DNA from 2 places in the Paenibacillus yonginensis genome. Region 1 is predicted to be linked to the other one. Evidence: a T-box and tRNA genes for the amino acid it is inferred to sense, from the RefSeq annotation. Region 1 holds a T-box; the other holds one or more tRNA genes.

The links. A T-box is a leader RNA that pairs with one kind of tRNA and senses whether it is charged. The one in region 1 lies ahead of trpS (tryptophan--tRNA ligase), so its partner is inferred to be a tRNA-Trp.
Region 2: it has a tRNA-Trp gene. The T-box ahead of trpS (tryptophan--tRNA ligase) is inferred to sense a tRNA for this amino acid. The anticodon was not compared.

The regions. Positions count from the first base shown of each region.
Region 1 covers NZ_CP014167.1:3,196,121-3,210,541, reverse strand. The annotation lists gene AWM70_RS14550 (DUF4181 domain-containing protein) at 49-396, opposite strand; gene AWM70_RS14545 (M23 family metallopeptidase) at 672-1,706, opposite strand; gene AWM70_RS14540 (YutD family protein) at 1,885-2,583, shown strand; gene AWM70_RS14535 (NAD kinase) at 2,693-3,496, opposite strand; gene ylbJ (sporulation integral membrane protein YlbJ) at 3,678-4,907, opposite strand; gene AWM70_RS14525 (globin domain-containing protein) at 5,398-5,793, shown strand; gene AWM70_RS14520 (DUF2225 domain-containing protein) at 5,835-6,533, shown strand; gene AWM70_RS14515 (hypothetical protein) at 6,589-6,819, opposite strand; gene AWM70_RS14510 (YycC family protein) at 6,816-6,977, opposite strand; gene AWM70_RS14505 (M3 family oligoendopeptidase) at 7,084-8,901, shown strand; gene AWM70_RS14500 (O-methyltransferase) at 9,228-9,647, shown strand; gene AWM70_RS14495 (alpha/beta-type small acid-soluble spore protein) at 9,896-10,117, opposite strand; gene AWM70_RS14490 (aldose 1-epimerase) at 10,368-11,336, opposite strand; T-box leader at 11,473-11,718, shown strand; gene trpS (tryptophan--tRNA ligase) at 11,808-12,794, shown strand; gene cyoE (heme o synthase) at 13,133-14,071, shown strand; gene AWM70_RS14475 (toprim domain-containing protein) at 14,187-14,421, opposite strand, start outside.
Region 2 covers NZ_CP014167.1:3,373,760-3,388,180, forward strand. The annotation lists gene AWM70_RS15215 (ATP-binding cassette domain-containing protein) at 1-309, opposite strand, end outside; gene AWM70_RS15220 (helix-turn-helix domain-containing protein) at 500-1,201, opposite strand; gene AWM70_RS15225 (MFS transporter) at 1,510-2,721, opposite strand; gene AWM70_RS15230 (ArsR/SmtB family transcription factor) at 2,809-3,111, opposite strand; gene AWM70_RS15235 (NifU family protein) at 3,212-3,451, opposite strand; gene AWM70_RS15240 (hypothetical protein) at 3,500-3,715, opposite strand; gene sufB (Fe-S cluster assembly protein SufB) at 3,773-5,170, opposite strand; gene sufD (Fe-S cluster assembly protein SufD) at 5,212-6,519, opposite strand; gene sufC (Fe-S cluster assembly ATPase SufC) at 6,541-7,320, opposite strand; gene AWM70_RS15260 (MarR family transcriptional regulator) at 7,301-7,822, opposite strand; tRNA gene AWM70_RS15265 (tRNA-Leu) at 8,625-8,704, opposite strand; tRNA gene AWM70_RS15270 (tRNA-Arg) at 8,726-8,802, opposite strand; tRNA gene AWM70_RS15275 (tRNA-Cys) at 8,832-8,905, opposite strand; tRNA gene AWM70_RS15280 (tRNA-Gly) at 8,913-8,987, opposite strand; tRNA gene AWM70_RS15285 (tRNA-Gln) at 8,992-9,066, opposite strand; tRNA gene AWM70_RS15290 (tRNA-His) at 9,087-9,162, opposite strand; tRNA gene AWM70_RS15295 (tRNA-Trp) at 9,192-9,265, opposite strand; tRNA gene AWM70_RS15300 (tRNA-Tyr) at 9,271-9,356, opposite strand; tRNA gene AWM70_RS15305 (tRNA-Thr) at 9,362-9,437, opposite strand; tRNA gene AWM70_RS15310 (tRNA-Phe) at 9,456-9,531, opposite strand; tRNA gene AWM70_RS15315 (tRNA-Asp) at 9,539-9,615, opposite strand; tRNA gene AWM70_RS15320 (tRNA-Met) at 9,654-9,727, opposite strand; tRNA gene AWM70_RS15325 (tRNA-Val) at 9,816-9,891, opposite strand; tRNA gene AWM70_RS15330 (tRNA-Glu) at 9,955-10,029, opposite strand; tRNA gene AWM70_RS15335 (tRNA-Ser) at 10,050-10,141, opposite strand; tRNA gene AWM70_RS15340 (tRNA-Asn) at 10,145-10,220, opposite strand; rRNA gene AWM70_RS15345 (23S ribosomal RNA) at 10,356-13,431, opposite strand; tRNA gene AWM70_RS15350 (tRNA-Ala) at 13,733-13,808, opposite strand; tRNA gene AWM70_RS15355 (tRNA-Ile) at 13,851-13,927, opposite strand; rRNA gene rrf (5S ribosomal RNA) at 13,965-14,081, opposite strand; rRNA gene AWM70_RS15365 (16S ribosomal RNA) at 14,200-14,421, opposite strand, start outside.

The DNA.
Region 1 (14,421 bases):
AAAATGGACTTTCATTTTTAGGATAGCCCATTTTTGTCTGTGATAAATCTATAAAATGCGAAGCACCAGAAAGAGGACAGTAAAGATTAGTGATGCGGCAGCCGCAGCGCATGAAACTATATAACGCCGTGTTTCTTTAATATATATTAACTCCATAACAGCTCGGAAAGAAAAAAATAAGGTCATGGTGAATGGGAATAACGGTTGGGGTTTGTTTAAACCAAAAGTCCAAATAACCACAATAGGCGCAGCTGCAAAGGCAATCAAACCCAAAATATACCATTTGTATACTGCTGTATCTGACATTTTCTGTTCACTATCCATGTTTACCTTTTTACTCATAATTACATTAACGATACATATAACACCAATCATAAAATAATATAGATAGCTCATGACAGACTCCTTATTATTTCCTGAAAAAAACAAAAAAACTAATTAGTATCTCATTATACAAATATAATCTGATATAACAAGCACGAACCTAAATAATGAGAAAGAGAGCAGCATACGTTTGGGGCAAAAACCAAAGAGCTAAGCGAAAATAAATCGCTTAGCTCCTTACTTCTGTGAATATTACCCTAATTTAATTGCGGGGCGTTCCAAAGTTTACTTTTGGGACAGCCTCTTATTTTTTTGATAACGCCAAGTATGAACAGATCCGCTCAGCCTCATTTGCGTCTTCGTTCTTCATTCTCCCACCGTTTCAGCAGCGGGTAAGGATCAAAAGCCCACTCATAGTGGCCCGTATCCTTGTAAATGCCATAATGCAGATGGGGCGGGAATTTGCCGGATGTGCCCGGCTTGCCATAACCGCTGCTGCCGACCCAGCCGACCACCTGGCCCGGCACGACTGTGCTGCCGACTTCGATGTTCTTGTCAAAACCCTGCAGATGGGCGTAATAATGATACCGGTTCTGAATGTCACGGATGCCGATCCGCCAGCCGCCAAAGCGGTTCCATCCCTTCGTCTCTACAACCCCGTAGCAGGCGCTTCTGACAGGAACGCCGTAGGAAGCAAACAAATCGGTCCCTTCATGCATGCGGAGTCCGCCGAAGCCGCGCCGGTCTCCCCAAGTGCTCCGGTAACTGTAGATGCTCGACAAAGGCAGCACAAAGGCGGTTTTGCTTAAATCGATCGTGCCGTAGGTTTGATAAAGTTTGGCGAACTGCCGAATCCGGGTGACCGCCCGTTCATTTTGATAATAACGCCATAAGGAGATTTGGAAATCCTCCTCCGTCAGCCCAAAGCTCTTCATATAGGAGGCGAGGCTGTACAGGGCGTCCATGTCATCCTCCGGATTCGCTTTGCCGTCTCCGTTCGCGTCCCTGCCGATGCCGCCGAACAGCGCAATCGTGATCGGGTTGGTGTCGCCGGGATCGGGATTGATCATGCCGGCCCAAAGCTCCGGCCGCGGATCGAGGCTAATCAGCTTGTTCTTCAAACGTTCCTTTCTGGATTTGGGGGTCAGGGTCCGCTCATATTGGTCCAGAGCCGCCAAATAGGTCCAGGGAACTTGGGTCAGTTCACTGATCTCCTGGATCAACAGCCTCCGCTCCTGCAGCGTCCTGACTGCAGCAGAAGCAGAATCGGTTTGCTGATCGGTCCCGGCTCCGGCTGCGTTCGGGCAGACCCAGGAGAAAGCCAGCAGCCAAGGCAGGACAGCCAGTCCCCATTTTCGTTTGATCACCGAAGCATATCGCATCTTTGTCCCTCCTTATTAGAACGAATAGAAACAAATCCCGAATTGATCCTTAGTTAATTTGGTGCAAGGAACGGATTTTTATCCATGGACAAGCCGAGTAATTATGCCGCTTTCATGATATAATGTGGGCAGTATATCCAGCGCGGCAGAAAAGAACCTGCTGATGAACGCCGAACGGATGGAGTCGGCAGGGCGCTTAACGGAACAAGGAGGGACACCGGTGTTTGTACAAATCGGCAACAAAAGTTATGAATTGATTCAGGATAACCGGAACGGCTGGAATCCGGAAGCCTTCAAGCAGCGCTACAGCGAGGTGCTGGAACGTTATGACTATATCGTTGGAGATTGGGGTTATAACCAGCTTAGACTTAAGGGGTTCTATAGAGATAATCATCCGAAAGCGAACCGGGATACGGCTATTTCCGGAGTGATTGACTATATCAATGAATATTGCAACTTCGGCTGCGCTTATTTTGTGCTTCAGAAGACCAAAGAACCGGTCAAGGAGGCTTTGATTCAGAGCAAGCCGGATTCCGGTGAAACAACGGATGACGGCAAGCCTAAAGAGCAGCTGCCGCTGCGCGAGCACCTTTCATCCCGGGAGCATCATGCGAAGATGAAGCAGGCCAAGGAGGCCAGCAAAGCTGCGGCCCGCGAAGCCCGGGAGGCTCGGGAAGCCAAAGAGCCGAAGGACGGCAAGGAAGCGAAGGAGCCTAGAGGGTCTGGCAAAGAAACTAAAGAATCAAGGGAATCCAGAGACTTCAAGGAGTCGAAGGATACAAGCATGAACAAGGAGCACCGTGAACCGAAAGCGCAGCGGGAACGTGGGCCACAGTCCCGTCAGCAAGAGGGCGACAACGCCGGTAAAGACGTTTAAGCAGGCCGGGGACGGAAAGTTTATAAAAAATAAAACAAGCAGGTTCAAAGCTGATCGCTTTGGCCTGCTTGTTTCTTTTGCTCGCAGAACGGGACCTGAGAACGGGACCTTAATCGAGAAATGCGTTGCGCACCCGCTCCCAGAAAGGGAAAGGACGATAGCGGACAAAGCTGATCTTCTGGCGGGCCACCCGGCATTTAACGGACAGCAGGTCATTCAGATGCAGGCTGATGTGGTCCAGCGTAATCGTCAGATTCTGCTCCTTGCGGGAGTAAATATCGCAGTGATGGTGTTTGGGAAGCACCAGCGCCGAGCCCATCGTCCGGAACACCCTGTTGTTGATGGAGGCAATTTCTGAAATCTGCAGGGCTTCGATCGTTGGATGCAGCATGGCTCCGCCAAGACTTTTGTTGTAAGCCGTACTTCCGGACGGCGTAGAAATGCAAATACCGTCGCCCCGGAACATTTCGAACATCTGGTCGTTGATGTCAACCTGGGCGACCAGTGTGCCATCCGTGCCCTTGAGGGTGAACTCGTTCAGGCAAATATAAGATAAGGTGCCGGATTTCTTCGTAATTTCTACTTCGAGCAGGGGATAGTTCACGATTCGCGGCTTCATGGTGCCCGGACCGCCCTTGCCGCCCATGAGCGAAACCAGTTCGGGAAGTTCGTCCGCTTTCCAGTCGGCATAAAAACCGAGATGACCGGTATGCACACCTACGAAGGCTATGGAAGGAATCCGGTCTATAAACGTATGAAAGGCGTGAAGCATGGTTCCGTCTCCCCCGATAGAGACAACGATTTCCGGCGATTTGGCATCCAGCTCAAAGCCGTGTTCTCCGGCAAGTTTGTGGAATTGTTCGGCCAGCTCAACCGAAAGGCTGTCTCCGCGGTCTAGAACGTAGTATCTCAAGTGAAAAGCTCCTTTACCCGGGTGTAATGTATACGTACATGATTCTTCGCCTAACATTATACCTTAAACAGACATGAATTCGTAACAATTTAGCAAGGAGTTATTTGCCAATCCGATGATAATCAATTTCGGACACAAAAACAAGCTCAGGTTTGGATGATACCGATGCCTCCAGACGAGCCTAGGATCGACGGGTCCGCCGTTTAAAGCTCCATTTCTGAATGAGAATGGCTAAAATAGACAAAATAAGCATGACCGCAAGCAGCTTGGTGGCATAAATGAAATTGCCCGCGCTTGCCTGCCAGGCATAAGGAAGGGAAGAGGGAATGGAACTAAAAGCGGACGAGGTTTCGTCTAGTCCAAAGTATGGCCAGATCAGCAGAAGCAAAACAGCGGATAGAACCGCATGAATAAAGCGTGCGGCGAGAAAAGGCAAATAACGCAGATCGGTTGCATTCAAAATGCTGGCGACCTGCGCATGGACGGACAATCCGCCCCAGGACAAAATAAACACCGCTGCCGCCGCCTTGAAGGCAAGCGGGATACCGGCTGCTGCCGCTGCGGCATTTTTGGCTCCCAGCGTTACCTCAAAGAGCCCGCTCATAAAAGGTTCGGCCAAAGCCGAAGGAAGTCCGATGACCGACAGCAGGCTGCGCAGGCTGCCATACAGGAGGCTCATAACTCCGGAAGCCGTGAGCACCTCGAGGAACACGGAGAAAAACACGACCAGTCCTCCGACCACGGTCATCAGCCGCAGGGAAGACGTGATTGCCTGACTGAGCAGCTCTCCCAGTTCTCTGCCGTCTGCCATGCGGGCTTCATGCATGGCCAGAAGAGCGGATTTTAGCCGGGAAGGGCGGGGGATAGCCGGACCGTCACCAGCCGTTTCTGAGGGTTTAGCAGCAGAGAAAGCTGCTGCGGGCTCGCTCTTCTGCCTGGTCTGTTCGGCGTCATGGCGTCTGTAGAAACGCATGATCAGACCGATAATCACCGATCCGCCGTAATGGGCGGTCGCCAGCACGCCGGCCAGCTGCGGACTGTGGAAGAAGCCGACCGAGACCGCCCCGATCAGGAAGATCGGATCGGAGGAAGTGGTGAAGGAGACCAGTCTTTCGCCTTCAACCCGGCTGATCAGGTTTTGCTCCCGAAGCTTGACGGTGAGCCGCGCGCTTACCGGATAGCCGGCGGCAAATCCCATAGCGGCAACAAAACCGCCGCTTCCCGGAATACGGAAGAGCGGTTTCATCAGAGGATCCAGCAGCCTGCCCAGAAAATGGACAATCCCGAAACCAAGCAGCACCTCTGAAATGACGAAAAAGGGAAACAGCGAAGGGAACAGCACGTCCCACCAAATGGACAGCCCCCTTACAGCAGCATCCCAGGAGGATTGAGGGAAGGCCAGCATCAGCATACAAATGGCGATGAGCGCCAGCAGAATGATGGGTAGTCCAAGTCTGGAAATCTGCACCTTTTAACGCCTCCACCAGCATGTTTTTTATTTCGATCTTCCTTAGTTTTATGAATGCAATAGGACAAACAGTACAAAAAAAACAAGAAAGCGCTTGCCAGACGGCTGATTTTTTAATCGCAATATGCTAGAATAGACCGTGTAGCATCGCGATCTCTTATGATTCCAACAAATCCTGATGAGCGGAGTGATGTATATGAGTTTTGTAGCAGGTTTGCTCGTATGTGCGTTTGTGTATGTCATACGCGCCTCCCTAGTCCGTTCAGGTGAAGAGGATTGGCGCAGTTATTAAGATGAATAATCAAGAGGGTACTTAGAGCGCTGGTTCAGCGCTCTTTTTTTGATATAAAGAGGTTATGAGTTTCGGGGGCGTTTTTCCTCCGATTCTTTGCTATAATACAAAATAAAAGTTCAGGAAGATGGTGATGTCGGCATGAACCCAGAACAAGGACAAACCTTGTATGAAAGCTTGGGCGGCGGAGAGACAATCCGCAAAATAGTGGAGGCTTTTTATCCCCGGGTGCAGCGCAACCCGCTGCTGGGACCTCTTTTTCCGGAAAATATCGATCCCGTCCTGGAGAAGCAATATATGTTTCTGACCCAATTTTTTGGCGGTCCATCGCTTTATTCCGATGCCCATGGCCACCCGATGATGCGTGCCCGTCATCTGCCGTTTCCGGTCACGCCTGAACGGGCGGAGGCTTGGCTCGCCTGCATGGCAGAAGCCTTGACGGAAGTAGGCATTGAGGAGCCGCTCCGCAGTGTTGTGCTGCAGCGCTTGTCGGGTCCCGCCATGCATTTCGTCAACACCCCGTCATCTCAAGAATGACCCAGCAATTTGGCTGCAAAGCCGGAAAGAGGGAACAGGCCATGCAACTTGAGCCTCTGTATACGATTAAAGCCAACTGTCTGATGTGTGAGCAAGAATTTGTAACTTCTCGGGTGCGTCCGAGCTTTAAGCGGGCGAGTCGCACGGATACCGATTTCTGCGGGTATTATCAGAATGAGAATCCTGATTATTACGTGGTAAGGGTATGTCCGCACTGCGGGTTTGCTTTTACTGAAAATTTCCGGGAACGGATTAGCGACAGACAGAAAAGCAATTTTAGCCAAACGTTTGGAGGGCGGATTCATCCGCGTGATTTCGGAGGCCACCGCGACTGGGAGTCCGCATTGGAAAGCTATAAGCTGGCTTTGCTGTGCGCGCAGTCCATCGACGAGAAAGAACGGCTGATTGCCAGCCTTCTGCAGCATATTGCCTGGTTATATCGTTATAAAGGAAACACGGAACAGGAAATCCGTTTCCTGAAATACAGCCTGGAATCGTACATCAAGGTGTACGAGTTGGAAGGTGTGGGAGCCAACGATGCCCGGCTTATGTACCTGATTGGAGAGCTTCACCGCAGAACGGGCAACTTCTCCGAAGCCGTCCGCTGGTTCTCCCGTGTCATTAATGATCAGAAGATCATGGATGCCGCAATGATCCGCGCATCGCGCGAGCAGTGGGCCGTGCTCAGGGAACAGATGCTGGAGGCCAAACATGAATTGCCGGAGGAAATGAAAAATTAACCGCCGGCAGCGGCCGGCGGCTTACATTTGGAAGGATAACAGCATGACCGGACAGTTACCGGACGATCGTATCGGTTAACAGATAGTCGTCATCGCTGTCCAGAACAGTCACCCTATGGAAACAGCAAGGGAAGACGAGAAGTTTCTTTTTCCCCTCGCGAACGCTTGCTACTTCTTTGGGTTTCATCGGCAGCAGAACGTTGTCCTTTCCGCAGAAAGGGCATTCGGGTACATAAACATCACCCATTGAAATATCATAAGGCAGCGCTTTGTTGAATGGAATCATTGCTCGTCCGGTTTATCCTTTGCGGCGTCTTCTTTAGCCAGTTCGGCCAGCTTCTGCATCAGAATATGCTGCGGCATATGCATGAGCTGTTCAATTGGAACATGTAATTTCTCGGCCAGCTTGACGGCTGTATCCGCGGATATTTGTAATGGTCTCATCCGTATTGCCTCCTTCGTGCCCCTCTTGCGCGGGATATACCTATAGTTATACACTCTGTTACACGGAAGTATCAACCTATCTGACTGGGAAAGGATGTTTGCGAAGATGAGTAATTTGAAGCAACCTGTAAGTCTGACTTGGGATTTGGAATCTGTTTTTCCGGGAGGATCGGAGTCGGCCGAATTTCTAGCCCATCTGGACAAGGTGGAGAAGGGGGTTCAGGAGCTGGAGCAGTTCTCCCAGAAGTGGACAGCGCCGGTAACGCTGGAGGAGACCCAAGCTTTTGACGGATTTATCGAGAATCTGCAGGACGTATTCGCCAAAGCCGGTCAGGCGGGAAGTTTCGTCAGCTGTCTTACAGCCCAGAATACGGCGGACAAGAAAGCCATTCAGCTGACGGACAAAGTCACTTCGCATAGAGCGCGCCTGAGCGCTGTGCTCGCTCAATTTGAAAGCTTGCTGCGGGCAACCTCGGATGAGGTTTTTGCCGGCTGGATTGCCCGCGAGGAGATCGCACCGATTGCCTTCTCCTTGAACGAAACCCGCGAGAAAGCCAAAGACAAACTTTCGCCAGAGCTTGAGAGCCTGGTTCTTGATCTGGCCATCGACGGCTATCACGGCTGGGGAGAGCATTATGACACGATCGTCAGCAAATTCAGTCTGCCTTTCGTGAACGAGAACGGAGATACGGTTAACCTGTCTGCCGGACAAGCGCATAACAAGCTGCATGATCCGGACCGCAGCGTTCGCAATACGGTATTTGCCAAGTGGGAAGAAAAGTGGGCTGAGCTTGGCGATTACGGCGCCGATACGTTGAACCGGCTTGCAGGCTTCCGTCTTAAGCTGTACAACAAACGCGGCTGGGACGATGTACTGAAAGAACCTCTTGATTATAACCGGATGACTCGTGAGACGCTGGATGCCATGTGGCAGGCCATCACGGAAGCCAAACCGGTATTCGTTAAATATCTGGAGCGCAAGGCCAAGCTGATGGGCGTAGAGAAGCTGGGCTGGGCGGACGTGGAAGCTCCTCTGACGCTGGGTACCCAGGGCGCGGACAACATTCCTTATGGTGAAGCAGCCGAGTTGATTGTGAAGGAATTCGGCGGCTTCAGCCCCAAGCTGGCGGATTTCGCTACCCATGCGTTTAACAGCAGCTGGGTGGAAGCGGAGGATCGTCCCGGCAAACGTCCCGGCGGCTTCTGCACAAACTTGTCGGAGAGCAAAGAAACCCGCATCTTTATGACCTTTGGAGGTACGGCCTCCAACGTCTCGACCCTGGCGCATGAGTTGGGTCATGCCTACCATTCCTTCCTGCTGAAGGATATGCCTTTGTTCAGCCGGAATTATGCGATGAACGTAGCTGAAACGGCGTCCACCTTTGCGGAGAACATCCTGTCCTCGGCCCAGGTCGACCGGGCGGACAGCCGCGAAGAGAAGCTGATGCTGCTCGAGGAGAAGGTTCAGCGCAGCGTAGCTTTCTTCATGAACATTCATGCCCGCTTCCTGTTTGAAACCCGTTTCTATGAGAAACGCAAACAGGGGCTGCTGAGCGCGGAAGAGCTGTCCGCGCTGATGGAGGAGGCTCAGAAGGAAGCGTTCTGCGGAGCGCTCGATTCTTACCACCCGCATTTCTGGCTGTCGAAACTGCACTTTTATATTACGGGCGTTCCTTTCTATAATTTCCCGTATACGTTTGGCTTCTTGTTCAGCAACGGCATTTATGCCCGTGCCAAAGCGGAAGGCCCAACTTTCGCAGCTAAATATGACGCACTTCTGGAAGATACAGGCCGTATGAAGGTTGAAGATCTGGCCAAAAAACATCTGAATGTAGATTTGGCCACTCCGGATTTCTGGCGTGAAGCTGTTGGCGTATCCGTAGCTGATGTAGAGCAGTTCCTTAAAATGACCGAAGGCATGTAAGGAAATTAGGCTGCCAGTATCGAGCGAAGCAATGATTTAATAACGGTGTGATTAAACGGCCCTTCGGGGCCGTTTTTTGCTGGCATTTTTACCAGGGGATCCATGTAATTGCTGGGGAAATTGAGAGCTGCAAATTCTGTCGGCGATCTACAGGTTTCGCCTTTTTTCCTGTCGAATGAATGAGGATAAAGACGAATCAATTTTAAGCCAATAGGAATAATTACCCAAATACGTACCATATTTCTGTTAAATCATCGGATATTAGAATATAATGTTGCATAAGCCCTAAATTTAGGGGAATAACCAATATTGAGGGAGTGGGGAAACTGAAGACAGAGCAGCTTTCATTAGCCAGACAGCTTGATCTAGTATTCAAGGAATTGGAGTCCGAGCTTGGTGGATTGACCTCGGGAACGGTATTTATTCAGATCCGCAACAACGTGGTCGGCAAATTCGGTATCAGGCATAACCCAATAGCCGGAAGGAATGGTCAGCTGGCGGGAGAAGGCGGAGGATTAAATGCCGTACAGCTCAGTTCTTTCAGAAACATGGCCATTGAAGCCCTTAAATTCAAGAAATCGTGGACGCATGGAGAAATCAGCTATGAATTTGCGCTCAGACAAGGAACCATTGTTGTGGATGCCGTATTAGAGTCAAACTATAACATGGCGAATCTGATGATTCGTTATCCGAGAACGAACAGTCATACATACGGACCATACGGAGAAATGAAGGATTTATCTTAAGGAACCAGGGATCAGGCAGCAAGCAATAGAAGTACCGGACAGAGGGTGCAGCTTTAAAGGCTTTACGTTTACGTCATAAATGAAGAACAGACGGTATGCCATCAGGCATACCGTCTGCTGCTTAGGTGAAATATAAGAAAAGTATAAGCCTCACAATACCTTTTATTCTTATATTTCAGTGCAGAAACGCTGCCGCCTGATTCGAGGGCGGCTAAGCGTTATCTACTTGTACTATAAGGAATAGCGGTTTACAGGGAAGATTTACCCGACAAAGATTGTTCCGCCAATTGTACCAAACGCTTTGTGATATAGCCCCCGAGGGAACCAGTTTCACGGGAAGTGTAGTTACCGTAGTAACCGTCTGCTGGAATTTGTACGCCCAGTTCTTGTGCAGCTTCCATTTTCAATTGTTGAAGAGCTGCAGTTGCTTGAGGAACAACCAAGTTGTTGCTGCTGCGTCCTTGTGCCATGTTTGTCACCTCCTTCGTTCGTTGTGAGGTTAGTATGAGCCGTAGGACGGAAAATATGCGCACGGATTTTCAAATAATCGACATCCAATTATTTCCTGATGATCAAAGCTTCGTACTCCCCGGAACCGGGTTTGCGAACTAGGGAAGACAACACCAAAAACCCGCGCAGAGCGCGGGTTTCAGTATGATTGGCAGCTATTGAATTTAGCAGCTTAGCCTCAGCCAAGCGGAGCCTTATATGTTGGTTAACTTAACTTGGGTAGATCATTTGCAGATTCAATTGGAGCTCGAGCTTTTGCTCCGGTTTGATTTCGATCAGGCCGCTTTCCTCATGAGGGATGTCCAGATTAGGCGCATCCGGCAGCCAGGTATAAGGCTCAATGCACAGAAACTGGTCGGCTTCGCCTTTCGTATAGAGAACCCAATGTTTGAAATAGGCCGGATCAGCGGAATATTTCAAGCCATATCCGTCTTTGCGCATCAGCAGAGCTTCAGCAGGTTTGCCGCCGATTTGCAGCGGGGTATCAAAGTTAGTCCCTTTCAGGTTCAACTTGTCATTCAGAGCTTCCAATTCTCCCAGAGGAGCGGTTTCGCCCGTTGTGATAATTTCCTCATCCGTCACGTAAAGTTTGCTGACCGGCAGCTTCAAATCCCAATGGTCAGGTTCCCCGTCGATCAGGAACCAGGTGTGAAGGCCAAGGCCAAACGGGGCTGCATGCTCACCCAAATTGGTGATGCGGAATGTTTGCGTGAGCGATGCGCCTTGAAGACGCAAGGTCATTTCCAGTTTAAGCGGAACCGGATACTGGCGCATCCAGTTCGGATCGTCGGTCGTTATAAATTCCGTGGTGACGGAGCAGCCGTCTTCATCTTCTTCAATATCGCTGACACACCAGCTTTGCGTACGATGAAGGCCGTGAATATGATTGTCGTTAGCGGTATTTTGATCAAACTGATACGTTTGTCCCGCATAGGAGAATCGGCCTCTGCGAATTCTGCCTGGCGGAATGAGCAAAGGGATACCGAAATGGTAAGGCTTCTGCAGGTAAAAGTCCAAATCGCTTTCCTCCGGCCGGCGCAATACCTCGCGCTGCTGTACCAGGTCTCTTACCCCGATAATATTGTTGCCGAGTCTAGGCAGCAGCGTGACTTCAAGTTCGTGGCTATGTAAAATGTACGTGTCGTAACCATTCCATTGCCCTTTGGTCACTTTTTTCATATCTTTGCTCCTTTTCCCAAATAAAGATTCTGAAACGGGTCAAACTAATCATAACATTTTTGGCTTCGCCCGTAAAAATCGATTTGACTTGACGGGTTCAGCCCGATATCATGAAGGATATCAAATTCATTTCTAACACAAAGTGATGACGGGGACAAGTAAACGTATATAATTTCCTTCAGAAAGCCGGTGGGTGATGCGAACCGGCGGAAGTGTATGCGGCGAATGGACCCCTGAGCTTCGGGAGGAACGGACGGCCCTGGGCCCCAAGTATCCCCGGACGTTGATCCGCGTTAAGGATTTAAGGCTGATAATCGGTTCCGCAGCGTACGGGCGGACTTGTCGGCGAATTAGGGTGGTACCACGGTCTCACGTCCCTTGCGGATGTGAGGCCTTTTTGATTTTTCGAAATCCCGGCACACACGAAACCAACGAAATCATGAAGAATATTGTTAAGGAGGAAATCCAATCATGAAAACCGTATTCTCAGGCATACAGCCCAGCGGCAAGCTGACGCTCGGCAATTACATCGGCGCTATTAAAAATTTTGTAACTCTGCAGCATGAGCACCACTGCAACTTTGTTATCGTGGACATGCATGCCATCACCGTAGCCCAGGATCCGGCCGCTTTAAGAGAGCAGTCGGAAGCTGTAGCCACGCTGTATATTGCGGCCGGAATCGACCCGTCCAAAGCAAATGTCTACATGCAGTCCCACCTGCCCCAGCATGCCGAGCTCGGATGGCTGCTGACGACGCTGACCTCGATGGGCGAGCTGGAGCGGATGACCCAGTTCAAGGACAAATCCGCAGGCAAAGAGACTGTTGGAGCCGGTCTGTTTGTATATCCATCGCTGATGGCTGCTGATATTCTCTTGTTTAACGCCGACCTGGTTCCTGTAGGGGAAGATCAGAAGCAGCACTTGGAGCTGACCCGTGACCTTGCAGGGCGTTTCAACCACCGGTTTGGCGAATTCTTCAAGCTGCCTGAACCGTATATTCCAGAGGTCGGCGCACGGATCATGTCTCTGGACGATGCGTCCAAGAAGATGAGCAAAAGCAATCCGAATGAAGGCAGCTACATCGCTCTGCTGGATCCGCCGGATGTGATCCGCAAGAAGATCAGCCGCGCCACCACCGATTCGGGCCGCGAAGTCAAATTTGACCCGGCCAATAAACCTGAGGTCAGCAACCTGATCGGCATTTACAGCCAGCTGTCAGGCTTGTCGATCGCCGAAGTCGAGCAGCGTTACGAAGGACAGATGTATGGCCCGTTCAAAAAAGATTTGGCCGAAGTGATCGTGTCCGTACTGGAGCCGCTCCAGCAGCGGTATCACGAAATCAGGCAGTCCGGCGAAATTCGCGAGATTTTACGCCAGGGAGCGGAGCGTGCAGAAGCCGTAGCCGCCAAGAACCTGAAGGAAATCCAGCATTTGATGGGATTTCTGCCTAGAGGCTGAACTCCGGCCCGATATGAATCTGATTCCCATTTAAGCAGAACTGAAAGACCCGCTTAGACGCCGCTTGCGGCGTCTTTTTTGTGGCTGATAAGCCGGCTGGGCGAAGCTGCGGGACTCGGCTATTTTCCATGGGAGAATGGGTATAATAAAGAGATAACAGAACGAAATGTGAGTCTTTCGTCACCAAATTGTCAAACAAAAATCATCTTTTTGCCTCCGGATGCAAACATGATCCCCGATTGATATGATAAAGTTTATAGAAGAGGTTGTTTTGGAACTTTTTTTGTCGTTTGAAATGACCATATGTTGCAATTTAATATTTAGTAGGAGGCAGTAAAATGGGCAAACCATTAAGATATGAAGCGGGTGCGGATGCCGCAGCTTTGTCCGTAAACTCCACGCCGGCTTCGGAGTCGGCAACTTGGCGCGATTTTGTCGCCTTGACCAAACCGGGCATTATTCGTTCCAATCTGATTGCGACCTTTGCGGGTTACTGGCTCGGCGCGCATTGGCATATCGACATCATCAAGCTGATCATCACGATGATCGGCACGGCTCTGGTCATGGCCGGGGCTTGCGTATTCAACAATTATTATGACCGGGAAATGGATACCAAAATGGAGCGTACCCAGAACCGTGCGCTGCCGCTTGGCAAGCTTTCCCCAAGAACGGTACTGATCTATGCCGGCATTCTGAGCGCGGCGGGGCTTGTCCTGCTGTTCCTGTTCTCCGGGGTTTTGGCCGGTTTGTTCGGCATCGTAGGCATGCTCGTTTATGGCGTGGTTTATACGATCTGGCTGAAACGTTCCTCTACCTGGAGCACCTCGGTCGGTGCAATTTCAGGAGCGATGCCGCCGGTAATCGGCTACGTCGCTGCTTCTGGCCAAGTTGATCTCGGCGCTTGGATGATCTTTGCGATTCTGTTCCTGTGGCAGCCGCCCCACTTTTGGGCTTTGGCGATCCGCCGTGTCGAGGAGTACCGGGCTGCGGGTTTCCCTGTGCTTCCGGTTGTCAAAGGCGTCAATCGCACCAAAATTCAAATGATTCCTTACATTGCTCTGCTGCTGCCGATTCCATATCTTATGTATGCGAACGACATTACCGGCATCTGGTTCCTGATCATCGGCACGGCGCTGTCGGCCATCTGGCTGATTATGGCGCTGGTAGGCTTCATGAAGCAGGACGTGGAGAAATGGTCGAAACGGGTATTTATTTTCTCAATCAACTACCTGACCTTGAGCCTGATCGTCATGTTCCTGGATACGGTTCACAAATAATAAATGTTCTATAAGATAGAACAAAAGAAAGACGCCCTTTCGGCTAGCCGGAGGTGCGTCTGTTTTTTTTACCCATATAAAGGCATATTGAGGAGGCCATGGTGCATGCCGCTCCTTACTCCAGTCCAGGCAGCGCGGGGGGATACTGAATGTATTCTTCCAATCCAGCTTTCTCCAGTTGGGCGATTATATATTCATCGGGTGTGCCTTCAACACCGGCATAGCCGCGGCGGGTATAAATCTGCTCGGCATCCGGAAAGGCGTCCCTCAGGATCGCCCGGATTTTTTTCCCTGAGGAGTCATTGTCCATAAACAGATAGATTTCGTCGTCTTTGGCCTGTTTACGGAGC
Region 2 (14,421 bases), 180 kb from region 1:
GGTACTCTGGGATACCACACCCATTCTTTGCCTTAAGGAGTCGCTTTGAATCGATGAGGCATGGATTCCGTTAAAGGAAAGGGTTCCGTAAGCCGGCTGGTACAACCCTAATAAAAGTTTAATAAGCGTCGTTTTTCCCGTACCGTTATCTCCAAGAAGAAGCACCTTATCCCCTCTCATGAATGAGAAAGTCAAATCATTAAAAACCAGAGGCAGATCCGTGCGATATCGATATCCTACATGGAGGAATTCTATCGTTTTGATCCTTGAATCCAACTCGGCAACCTTACCGCTGTTTTCGTCCTCCATGTTCAGTAGCTGGTAAATTCTTTCGGCACTCAGGCAAACCGGTTTCAAGATCGTATTTAAGGATGTGATACTTTGTGCACTAGCAAACACTTTTGTGGTGTATAGGGAAAAGGATGTGTACATGCCAACCGTAAATTGCCCCTTCAAGATGAGGATGCCGGAGATGAACAATATGATTAGGGTGAACAGGTTATGACATCAAGTAAGAGATCATAAGTCCGAACAATGTAGTGACATGCCGGTACATGCCCATTTGCAGGAAAGCTTTCGATTTATCTGTATTACCCAGCATTTGGTATGCGTAAGATTTGATCCATTCGACGGGCATGAGTGGCGGGTTCATTTCCCCGAGCAGGTCCAGTGCCTTATTAGGATCGCCAAGGGCCATCCAGCAGCTTGCTTCCAAATACACGGCTTGATGGATCAGTTCTATGTCGTCACTTTCTTCTTTCAATTGAACAAAAAGCCTTTTTGCCTCTTGGATCAACACATTCATCTCAGAAACATCTTGCAACAGTGTACTGCGGTTTAAGATCAACATTCCCACTTTTTTGAGCAGCGGAAAGCAGGCGCCATATTTCTTCGTTATTTCGCGGCATTGATTCAAAGCTTCATCCAAGGGTAGTGAATCGAAAGCACTGGATAACTGATCACAAAGTTTTCGAATATCCTCCGGTGCTAATTGCGGTCGATAATCCATTAAATCATCAATAGTTGTATTAAAGAATGAGGCAAGAATCGGCAGCATTGTAATATCCGGGTAACTTTGGCCCGTTTCCCATTTGGAGACCGAGGCTTTCGATACCCCTATAAAGTTGGAGACATCCTCCTGGGTCAGGCCCTTTTCTTTTCGCTTTCGAGCAAGCACTTCGGCTATATTGATTGCTCTCATTTTCATCACCTTCCGTTATTAAGTCTAACGAAAGGATTGGAATGATGACAATGGAGTCGTAATCAATTTCAGTTAAAAAAATCAACTAACACGAAACTTTGATTAAAATCGCATGGCGGACCGCTTGCCCAATATCTTCTTGATTTTCTCTCACTGTATCCACTTCCCCGCACTGTTCTACAGTTCTTTAACAACCTGGCCCTGGTCTATGATTCGGGTCTCCTCGTGTCGTTTAGTTGTCATGCATCATCTTCCGAAAATCAGAAGATGATGCATTTTTGTCGTTTGCAAATAAATGCAAGTTCGATTCATTTAATGGATACCTTTTTAGACTTCATCTCAAGGTATTTCCGACCTTGACTGCCGGCACTTATTCGCACCTTCAAGAACGACACCACTAAGATCGCAATCGCGACACCAACCATCCCGACCCATGTAATTGATGACAGAGACACCCGGTCGACCATGACGCCTCCGATTGCCGCACCCGCAGCCATGGACAACTGCATCATGGACTGGTTCAGGCTCAGCATGATTCCAGAATAATTCGGTTCAATCCGAACCATATTGACCTGTTGTGTTGGACCGGAGGTCCATGCCGCAAACGACCACAGGATCAGGAGGATGACAATCGGCAGCCACGAATGCGTATAGGTAACGGTTAGAGAGAGAAGCAGCAGCGCTATGACGTGCAAAAGCATTCCCCCAAATAGTGTCGGGAATACCCCCCATTTATCCGCGCTGAAACCGCCGAATTTGGATCCGAGCAGGCTAGCAATGCCGAAAGCCAACAGCACTCCGCTCAATATCCCTTCTTTCAATCCGGCAACTTCAAGTAGATACGGTGAAATGTAGGTGTAAGCGATCGAGTATCCGCCGAGCCAGAAAAAGGTAATTGCAAGCCCTAGCGCTACGTTCCCGTTTTTCAAAAAGGCAAGCTGCTTGGACAACGGCACCGGTTTATCCCCTTGAACTCGAGGGAGGATAGCGTATAAAACGATCATAGCCAACAGACCGGCCAGTGCCAGTATACCAAAAACAGATTTCCATCCGAGTTGTGCTGCAACGATACGTCCAAGAGGAACACCGATAATCAAGGAAGCCGTAAAGCCCATGACCACGGTAGCAATCGCGCTGGCTTGTTTGCCTTGGGCGGCAATTTTCGAGGCGATGTCCAAAGCGGTTACCACGACCATTCCCGCGCCTAAAGCCATGATGACGCGAGCTGCAAGAAACGATGCATAGCCAGGCAAAACAAATGATAGTATATTCCCAATTACAAAGATACCTAGCGCCAAAACCAGCAGTTTATGTCTTTCCACTTTAGCAGTCAACGCCATAAGGATCGGGGTGCCGATGGCGTATACAAAGGAAAAAATCGTAACTAACTGCCCCGCAGAAGTAACGGAAATTCCCATTGTATCCGAGATTTTATCCAAGATACCGGATATAACGTACTCGGATGTACCCACCAAAAAAGTAACTAAAGCCAATAAATAGACTTTCCACGTGTTAGCCAATACTCTCACTTCCCATATTTACATATCGCGATATGTCGATGTATGAAACCAATTAAAAACTGAATACGGTTGAGGTATTCAGTCCGTTTAGAGTTTTTGATTCAAGAAAGCAGCCAACTCGCTTATCTTTTCTTCGTCACGTTTGTAGTAAGTATATTTACCAATCCGCTCGGTTCGAATCAGTCCGGCCCGCTGCAATATGGATAAATACTGCGAAGCTGTTGACTGCGTCATTTTCAACTTATCCGTAACTTGACTAACGCAAACCCCGATTGTCCTCATATCCACTCCTTCATGGGGCACAAAATGTTTTTCGGGCTCTTTGAGCCACTGTAAAATCTGCAGTCTCGATTCGTTGGCCAACGCCTTGAACACTTCAATTGGATCCATACTTCGATTATATTGATACTTTACGATATGTCAATGCTATTGTTACTGATATCCCCGAACGATAAAGATGAAGAACGTGATGAATATCGTCCATTGAAATTTAGTAGACTTGTACAACCTCTTTAATATCTTCGATTTCTTCAAGAATGGCGCGTTCAATAGCGGCCTTTAATGTGATCGTCGCACTTGGGCAACCGTGGCAAGCTCCCAAAAATCTTAATTTGGCTACACCGTTCTCAACCTCGACCAATTCTGCGTCTCCCCCGTCACGCAATAAGAAAGGACGTAGCTTGAATAGCACTTCCGATACTTCGTCGAACAAAATCCCGTTATCCTCCATACATGCCAGCTCCTCTCATTGTTTTAAAAACAACATAAATTCATGCCTTTATCCTTCCGGATGGTCGGATTGATCCTTTGCCTTTTTGGTAAGTGAAGCCTCTTGATCTGAAAGTTCCATTAAAATCTTATAAATGGGATCCGTAGGTATCATCACACCACAACTGGCACTCAGTCCTAGGAGCATATTCAGATAGAATTGAATTTTCTTTTTCTCGCGGGTAATTTGCTCTAATTCTGAGATGTCCGAGTTATTGTTCTTCATGAAAACACACCCCATGCCTCCTAATAAGTAAAACGCTTGATGGGTGAAAGGAATAAATCAACCGATGCTTCCTTCCATCTCAAATTGAATGAGCCGATTCATTTCAACGGCATACTCCATCGGCAATTCTTTGGTAAACGGCTCAATGAAGCCCATGACAATCATTTGTGTGGCCTCTTGCTCCGTAAGCCCGCGGCTCATTAAGTAAAAGAGTTGCTCCTCAGACACTTTGGATACGGTAGCCTCGTGCTCCAAAGTAATCTGATCGTTTTTAATTTCATTGTACGGAATGGTATCTGAGGTTGAGAGATTGTCCAGAATCAATGTATCGCACTTAATATTGGACTTGGACCCTGCGGAATCGCGGCTGAAGCTGGACAACCCCCGGTAGTTGACTTTGCCGCCCTGTTTGCTGATAGACTTGGATATGATCGTAGAGGTTGTCTCAGGAGCAAGGTGAATGACCTTCGCGCCGGCATCCTGATGCTGATCTTTACCAGCTACGGCAATAGACAGAATGGACCCCTTGGCTCCCCGTCCTTTCAAGATTACAGCCGGGTACTTCATCGTTACTTTGGAGCCGATGTTGCCGTCCACCCATTCCATTGTGGCGTTTTCCTCGGCCACAGCCCTTTGGGTTACCAAGTTGTAGATATTAGGCGCCCAATTCTGAATGGTCGTGTACCGAACACGGGAATCTTTCCGGCAAATAATTTCGATAACGCCGCTATGTAAAGAACTGGAACTATAAATTGGTGCTGTACATCCTTCAACGTAATGGACGAAACTTCCCTCTTCGGCAATAATTAAGGTCCGCTCGAATTGGCCCATATTTTCGGAATTGATACGGAAATACCCTTGTATCGGAACCTCACACTGAACGCCCTTCGGAATGTATACAAAGCTGCCGCCTGACCAAACCGCACTGTTAAGCGCCGCAAATTTATTGTCGGCGGGCGGGATGACCGTACCGAAATATTGCCTGAACACTTCAGGATATTGCTTTAAGGCCGTATCCGTATCAAGGAAAATAACGCCCTGCTCCTCCAGTTCCTTCCGCATACTGTGATAGATGACTTCCGACTCGTATTGAGCGGATACGCCTGCCAGGAACTTTTGCTCCGCTTCTGGGATGCCCAGCTTATCAAAGGTGGCTTTGATCTCGGAAGGAACCTCCTCCCAGGTCTTTCCTTGTTTTTCAGAAGGACGAACGTAATATTGGATGTCGTCCAGATTTAGTCCAGTTAAATCCGCTCCCCACCCAGGCATCGGCATTTTGTAGAATTGTTTCAACGCCTTCAGCCGAAAATCGAGCATCCATTCCGGCTCTTCCTTGATTCGGGATATTTCCCGGACAATCTCTTCAGTCAAGCCTTTTCCGGATTGAAAAATAGACCGGTGCCCGTCGCGAAACCCGTATTTATATTCGCCCATATCCGGCGCTTTTTTAGCCATTCTTAACACTCCTTTTAACTTTCCAGGACTTATTTGATGTGCTAGTATCTGCCGAGCTTGCTCTCCACCAAAGCTTGCAGACGACCACGAACTGCCTCCAGCGGGATTTCCGAAATGACCGGAGCGAGGAATCCGAAAATAACTAGATATTCAGCTTCGCTCCGTGATATCCCGCGCGACATCAGATAATAGATTTGTTCCGCATTTACCTGCCCCACGGATGCAGCATGGCCGGCGGTTACATCATCCTCATCAATCAGCAGGATCGGATTGGCATCGCCGCGCGCTTTAGGACTTAACATCAGCACGCGTTCGGTTTGCTGACCATCGCAATGGGTTGCGACTTTTTCAATCTTTGTAATTCCGTTGATAATGGCGGTAGCTTCCTCAAGCATGACAGCACGCGTAATCATCTGGCTCGCCGAGCTTCTGCCAAAATGCTGGGCTTGCGTGGTGTAACACGATTTTTGAAGGCCCGTGCCAATCGCAATCACCTTCGTGTCGGATACCGACCCATTGCCTTGAAGCAAGGTCTGGGTATCGCTGGCGGTATTCCCCTTGTTCATTTCGCCGATAATCCATTCCACCGCGCCATCGGCAAGAACAACCGCCCGCCGCTCGGTGAAATCCGTTGTTGCTGCAGCAAGCTGATGAACCGAAGCGACTTGCACCTTAGAACCCGCTCCCGCAAAGACCTCAACCACACCGTTATGCAATGCCTTGACATCATCCCCGCTCGACAAACAATGATCCACATAAGTGACCTTGCTGTTGCTCCCCGCCACAATTAAGACGTGAGGAGCGAAACGCACCCCGCTGGTATCGTTAAGAAAGATCGCCTGAATCGGCGCTTCAACCTCGACACCGTCCGGGACATATAGGAAAACGCCGCCACTCCATAAGGCGCTGTGTGCAGCAGATAAACGATGCTCTTCCGGCTTCACGGCCTGATAGAGATAACGTTGAACCAATTCCTCATGCTCTTTTGCCGCAGTATGCAGGTCCATTAAAATAACTCCCCGGGCGGCTAAGCTCTCGGCCAATTCCGTATACACTACATCCGAATTGGCCTGAACGATCAGTCCGCCTTTCACTGGAGAAGCAGCCAAACCCCGAACAACCTCCGGCGCCTCTTCCAAACTTGACCAGGGCTTCTCCGCTTTGTAATCTCCGGTTTCGTGGATATCCCATTTCTCCAGTTTCGTTTTCTCCACTTTTGGCAGTTCCAGCGTCCCTGCCAGCTTGAGTGCCTGAATCCGGCGTTCCAGCAGCCAATGAGGCTCACCTATAGCACCTGACCAAGCGCGTAAAGCGTTCGCGTTTATTAGATTGATGGCTTGTGTCCCCACTTTGCTTTTCCTCCTCCGCTTTTAAACTTCTTCGCCTACCGTCTCATCCGTAATCCCTAGCTCCTCTTTGACCCAATCGTACCCTTCAGCCTCCAGACGATGGGCAAGCTCCGGGCCGCCGGATTTGACAATCCGGCCTTGCATCATGACATGCACAAAATCCGGGGTGATATAATTCAACAGGCGTTGATAGTGGGTGATGATTAAAAAACCTCGATCCGGGCTGCGCATTTCATTAACACCATTCGCCACAATACGCAGGGCATCAATATCAAGCCCGGAATCCACTTCGTCCAGAATCACAAACTTGGGTTCAAGCAGCATCATTTGCAAAATTTCATTCCGCTTTTTTTCGCCGCCGGAGAATCCCTCATTCAAATAACGATGCGCGAATTCCGGATTCATCTCCAGCCCTTTCATTTTGCTCTCCATTTCACGGATAAAACGGATTAGGGAGATCTCATCGCCTTCTTCACGCCGTGCATTGATGGCGCTTCTGAGAAAGTCCGAGTTCGTTACGCCGGCAATTTCACTAGGATATTGCATCGCGAGAAACAAGCCCGCCCGGGCACGCTTATCCACCTCCATCTCCAGAAGATCTTCATTGTCCAATGTCACCTTACCATCCGTAACTTCGTATTTGGGATGGCCCATTAAGGCCGAAGCCAATGTGCTTTTTCCCGTCCCATTAGGCCCCATAATCGCATGAATCTCGCCGCCATGAATCTCCAGTGTGAGTCCTTTTAAAATCTCTTTCCCTTCAATCTTGGATCTCAAATCCTCAATCTTTAAGGTCGTCATACTCCCTAACTTCCCTTCCGTAGAGTTGTTCGGCGCGCGCCAGCAAATCACTCATAAATTTTCCGATCGTTTGTAACTCCGTCTCAGAATAGGATTCGATAAATTGGTAGAAGCCCTCTTCTTTCTCTTGATGCAGTTTTTTATGCAAATGATAAACACGTCTCCCCTTATCCGTTAAGCTAAAATAAATCTCCTTCCGATTGTTGTTCAGTTGACTTCTCCTAATAAAGTCCGTTTCCAGCAGCTTTGAACAAATATTAGTAATGCTTGCTTTGGACAAATCCATTTTCTTCACAATTCCGGTATGGTTTATAGGTTCATAATCACCGATGCAATCGATCACGTGTACACTTGTAATATTGTTAGAAAGCATGTCGATCTGGTGCTCTTTGGCTTGTTGCCGAAACAGTTCAACTTCATGTTCCGTATACAACTCGTTCAGATGCAGCATTTTTATATACTGCTCGTAAAGATGACCTTTAAAATCATTTGGAAACTCCAATTTCGCATTTCCCCTCTTTTGTAGTCGTTGCCCACCCAGCCAAGTGTCAGGAATAGATAATTTTGTTCAGTACTGAACAAAATCATCCTAACACAAGTGATAATGATTATCAATATCATCTATATTAACTTTTTTTGATAAGACACATTTCTGGAGCCGCTTTTCATTGGTTCAGGCGTCTTATGCTGCTTTTCCGACCTGCCATCTTACCTCTATGAAAAGGGCAGTCATTAACCCCTTATAGCGAGAAAAAAAGAAAGAAGCTGTGCGTCTTCGTACAGAGGAGAAGTGGGCATACTCCATGATCAGGGGAAGTTCGAAAAGCAAGCCCGGGGTCGAGTCCATACGCGAAATGAGCAAGGACTACCCGATTCTTAAGCTCTGTAACATTGCTGATTGCAGAGGTTTCACGAACTGGTTACTGCAGGTCTTGACGGGGCTATAACCAAACCTCCTCCCCCTTTTACAGCATCTCACTTCATATAGCAGGATCAAATGATGATTTATAGATACCAAAAACTTCGCTTACTTTAACACTTCATGAATTAGCATTTTAGCAGGCCATCTACAGATAAGAACGTCTTATTTTTTACATGGTTTTAAACTGCACAGAATGAGGAAGGAAAGTGTCAACCAAAATGGGGTCCCCTGGACTTTCCGTAAAGGGGAATAAAAAGAATGGAGGCTTAAGGCGCATACCGTTCGATACATCGCGGTTCGACCGCTTAATTATCATCCTTGCCAGGCGTACATATAAAAAGGGTTCATGAAATTGTACACAATTTCATGAACCCTTTTGCAATGCCGGTGAAGGGACTCGAACCCCCACGGTTTCCCTCACGATTTTGAGTCGCGCGCGTCTGCCAATTCCGCCACACCGGCTTATTAAATTAGAAGTGTATATGGCGTGCCCTAAGAGATTCGAACTCCTGACCTTTTGATTCGTAGTCAAACGCTCTATCCAGCTGAGCTAAGGGCACATATGAGATATACAACTTCAGAAATATACTGGAGGCGCCACCCAGATTCGAACTGGGGATAAAGCTTTTGCAGAGCTGTGCCTTACCACTTGGCTATGGCGCCAAAACAATGGAGCGGACGACGGGAATCGAACCCGCGACCCTCGCCTTGGCAAGGCGATGCTCTACCGCTGAGCCACGTCCGCAAAATGGCTGGGGATATAGGATTCGAACCTATGCATGACGGAGTCAAAGTCCGTTGCCTTACCGCTTGGCTAATCCCCAACAGATTAAAAAGTTAAAAATGGGGCGATCGATGGGACTTGAACCCACGAATGCCGGAGCCACAATCCGGTGCGTTAACCCCTTCGCCACGACCGCCATATAAACTTTCTATTTTGTTTAAAACTTGGCAGGGGCAGCAGGAATTGAACCCACACCAACGGTTTTGGAGACCGTTGTTCTACCTTTAAACTATGCCCCTATAACTGGTGGAGGCTGATGGATTCGAACCACCGAACTCGTCAGAGAACAGATTTACAGTCTGCTGCGTTTGGCCACTTCGCTAAGCCTCCACAAATGGTGCCGGCGAGAGGACTTGAACCCCCAACCTACTGATTACAAGTCAGTTGCTCTACCAGTTGAGCTACACCGGCTTATTTAATTTTGTTAAATGGTGGCTCGGGACGGAATCGAACCGCCGACACGAGGATTTTCAGTCCTCTGCTCTACCGACTGAGCTACCGAGCCAAAAACATGGCGGAACCGACGGGATTCGAACCCGCGATCTCCTGCGTGACAGGCAGGCATGTTAGGCCTCTACACCACGGTTCCACAGCCTAAGGTCTTGCATGGATCCCTCTTGGGGATAATTGCGGGGGCAGGATTTGAACCTGCGGCCTTCGGGTTATGAGCCCGACGAGCTACCGGGCTGCTCCACCCCGCGTCGTTATAAAGATTGTTTTGTTGTATGGCGCCTCCGAAAAGTAATCGGATTACGCTCCAAAGACTGAACTTCACTTTTTGGAGTGAAGTGGTGGAGGCTGAGGGGATCGAACCCCCGACCCTCTGCTTGTAAGGCAGATGCTCTCCCAGCTGAGCTAAGCCTCCAAATTGAACACAATATCTAATATACCATATTCAAGCCATCATTTCAACTTCTTTTAAAGTTGATGGTGACCCGTAGGGGATTCGAACCCCTGTTACCTCCGTGAAAGGGAGGTGTCTTAACCCCTTGACCAACGGGCCTTACATAAGAGAAAGTATTATGGCGGAGAGAGAGGGATTCGAACCCTCGAGACGCTTGTGACGCCTACACGATTTCCAATCGTGCTCCTTCGGCCAACTCGGACACCTCTCCATATGGCTCCCCGAACAGGACTCGAACCTGTGACAACTCGATTAACAGTCGAGTGCTCTACCAACTGAGCTATCAGGGAATATTAAGTTTCAAGTGTTTGATCACCTGAAAACTGGATACGAAACAATCAATTGCGATTTAGTTGTTCTCGGGGTCCCCGCCAAAGCATTCGGAGTTCGCTTCGTCAGCGTCTCTTCACTTTGGTGGGTCCATTTTGGATAAGCCCTCGACCGATTAGTACTGGTCAGCTCCATGCATTGCTGCACTTCCACCCCCAGCCTATCTACCTCGTCGTCTTCAAGGGGTCTTACTAATTGGGAAATCTCATCTTGAGGGGGGCTTCACGCTTAGATGCTTTCAGCGCTTATCCCTTCCGCACTTAGCTACCCAGCTGTGCTCCTGGCGGAACAACTGGTGCACCAGCGGTGCGTCCATCCCGGTCCTCTCGTACTAAGGACAGCTCCTCTCAAATTTCCTACGCCCACGACAGATAGGGACCGAACTGTCTCACGACGTTCTGAACCCAGCTCGCGTACCGCTTTAATGGGCGAACAGCCCAACCCTTGGGACCTACTTCAGCCCCAGGATGCGATGAGCCGACATCGAGGTGCCAAACCTCCCCGTCGATGTGGACTCTTGGGGGAGATAAGCCTGTTATCCCCAGGGTAGCTTTTATCCGTTGAGCGATGGCCCTTCCATGCGGTACCACCGGATCACTAAGCCCGACTTTCGTCCCTGCTCGACTTGTCAGTCTCGCAGTCAAGCTCCCTTTTGCCTTTGCACTCTTCGAATGATTTCCAACCATTCTGAGGGAACCTTGGGGCGCCTCCGTTACTCTTTAGGAGGCGACCGCCCCAGTCAAACTGCCCACCTGACACTGTCCCCATACCGGTTCACGGTACTAGGTTAGAACTCCGATACGATCAGGGTGGTATCCCAACGGCGCCTCCAAGGAAGCTTGCGCTCCCTCTTCCTAGGCTCCCACCTATCCTGTACAAATCGTATCAAAGTCCAATATCAAGCTGCAGTAAAGCTCCATGGGGTCTTTCCGTCTTGTCGCGGGTAACCTGCATCTTCACAGGTATTAAAATTTCACCGGATCTCTCGTTGAGACAGCGCCCAAGTCGTTACGCCATTCGTGCGGGTCAGAATTTACCTGACAAGGAATTTCGCTACCTTAGGACCGTTATAGTTACGGCCGCCGTTTACTGGGGCTTCAGTTCATAGCTTCGGAGTTACCTCCTAACCACTCCCCTTAACCTTCCAGCACCGGGCAGGCGTCAGCCCGTATACTTCGCCTTGCGGCTTCGCACAGACCTGTGTTTTTGCTAAACAGTCGCTTGGGCCTTTTCACTGCGGCCCCCTCGGGCTATTCACCCTACCGAGGCACCCCTTCTCCCGAAGTTACGGGGTCATTTTGCCGAGTTCCTTAACGAGAGTTCTTCCGCGCGCCTTAGAATTCTCTTCTCGCCTACCTGTGTCGGTTTACGGTACGGGCACCTTCACCTGGCTAGAGGCTTTTCTTGGCAGTGTGAGATCATGACCTTCGCTACTGCAATTTTCGCTCCCCATCACAGCCCAAGGTTATGTAGCACGGATTTGCCTATGCTACCCTCTCACTGCTTGGACGGACATCCATCAGTCCGCGTCACTACCCTGCTGCGTCACCCCACTCGCTCATAACGGTTTACGGTGGTACAGGAATTTCCACCTGTTGTCCTTCGACTACGCCTGTCGGCCTCGCCTTAGGTCCCGACTTACCCTGAGCGGACGAACCTTCCTCAGGAACCCTTAGGCTTTCGGCGGATCAGATTCTCACTGATCTTTTCGTTACTCATACCGGCATTCTCACTTGTGTACTCTCCAGCGCTCCTTACGGTACACCTTCAACGCATACACAACGCTCCCCTACCCCTGAATCGACTTCACTCCAGCTTCGAAGTGATGTGTCTAGCCCCTGGAGCATTTGGCCGAAACCTCTGAATTATTTCAGATGCTGCTTTCGGCAAAAATGTCTCGGTGCCTCACCGCCTCAAAGAAGCAGTGAAGTCGATTCAAGCCATAGCTTCGGTGGTGTGTTTAGCCCCGTTACATTTTCGGCGCAGAGTCACTCGACCAGTGAGCTATTACGCACTCTTTAAATGGTGGCTGCTTCTAAGCCAACATCCTGGTTGTCTGGGCAACTCCACATCCTTTCCCACTTAACACACACTTGGGGACCTTAGCTGATGGTCTGGGCTGTTTCCCTTTTGACAATGGATCTTAGCACTCACTGTCTGACTCCCGGTTAATCAGTCTATGGCATTCGGAGTTTGACTGAGCTTGGTAACCCTTGCGGGCCCCGCACCCAATCAGTGCTCTACCTCCACGACTGTACCACCGAGGCTAGCCCTAAAGCTATTTCGGGGAGAACCAGCTATCTCCGAGTTCGATTGGAATTTCTCCGCTACCCCCACCTCATCCCCGAACTTTTCAACGTTCGTGGGTTCGGGCCTCCAGTGCGTGTTACCGCACCTTCACCCTGGACAGGGGTAGATCACACGGTTTCGGGTCTACGCCCACGTACTATACTCGCCCTATTCAGACTCGCTTTCGCTGCGGCTACGGCTTCTCACCTTAACCTTGCACGGGAACGTAACTCGCCGGTTCATTCTACAAAAGGCACGCCATCACCCTGCTGACGAACAAGTTCGCAGCATAGGGCTCTGACTTCTTGTAAGCACACGGTTTCAGGTTCTCTTTCACTCCCCTTCCGGGGTGCTTTTCACCTTTCCCTCACGGTACTGCTTCGCTATCGGTCACTAGGGAGTATTTAGCCTTACCAGATGGTCCTGGCAGATTCATACGGGGTTTCACGTGCCCCGCACTACTCGGGATCCGTCTCGGAGGGAATAGACTTTCGGTTACAGGGCTTTTACCTCTTCTAGCGGGCCTTTCCAGACCTCTTCGCCTACCCTATTCCTTTGTAACTCCATGTGAGACGTCCCACAACCCCAAGAGGCAAGCCTCTTGGTTTAGGCTCTTCCGCGTTCGCTCGCCGCTACTGACGGAATCACTACTTGTTTTCTCTTCCTCAAGGTACTTAGATGTTTCAGTTCCCCTGGTCTGCCTCTTCATTACCTATGTATTCAGTAATGAGTGACTGGCTATTACACCAGCCGGGTTTCCCCATTCGGACATCCCCGGATCAAAGCTTGCTTACAGCTCCCCGAGGCCTTATCGTTGTTCGCCACGTCCTTCTTCGGCTCCTAGCGCCTAGGCATCCTCCGTGTGCTCTTAGTAGCTTAACCAAATCGCTCGGATTTTGGGTCAACACGCTCTGTTGTTCCCCGGTTTCTTATTTGAAATGAATCAAGGTTGAAACCGACTCACAAAGGATCGATTGCCTCCAAAATGCCTCGCTCTACAGTTAGCACTTCACTTGTTCACTACGATCACAAGTTCAGCTAAAAAAGAATGTTCTAATTCGCATTTGTTGTTTCGTTATCCAGTTTTCAAGGATCAAAGCAGTTTCGGAAAACTGCGAACCTGTGTGAATTTCGATCAAACTATTTAGAATGATAAAATTCATGCAGTTATTTGAATCAATTATGGTGGAGCCAAGGAGGATCGAACTCCTGACCTCCTGCTTGCAAGGCAGGCGCTCTCCCAGCTGAGCTATGGCCCCATACTATACTCCAAAAGGGAATAAACTTATGAGAGTTAGGAATGGTGGGCCCTAGTGGACTCGAACCACCGACCTCACCCTTATCAGGGGTGCGCTCTAACCAGCTGAGCTAAGGGCCCTAACTTACTATATAGTTGTAACCCTAGTTAGGGTTGCGCTTGGCGACGTCCTACTCTCCCAGGACCCTGCGGTCCAAGTACCATCGGCGCTGGAGGGCTTAACGGTCGTGTTCGGGATGGGTACGTGTGGAACCCCTCCGCCATCGCCACCAAACGCACTGCTTGAAAGAGGCTTGCTCTCTCAAAACTGATCAACGAGTGAGAATATTTTGGTTAACTCATGGTTAACCGGTATTTGTACCGCTTCGCTGCGGAAGCGAGGTACTCCATAGAAAGGAGGTGATCCAGCCGCACCTTCCGATACGGCTACCTTGTTACGACTTCACCCCAATCGTCTACCCCACCTTCGGCGGCTGGCTCCCTTGCGGGTTACCCCACCGACTTCGGGTGTTGTAAACTCTCGTGGTGTGACGGGCGGTGTGTACAAGACCCGGGAACGTATTCACCGCGGCATGCTGATCCGCGATTACTAGCAATTCCGACTTCATGCAGGC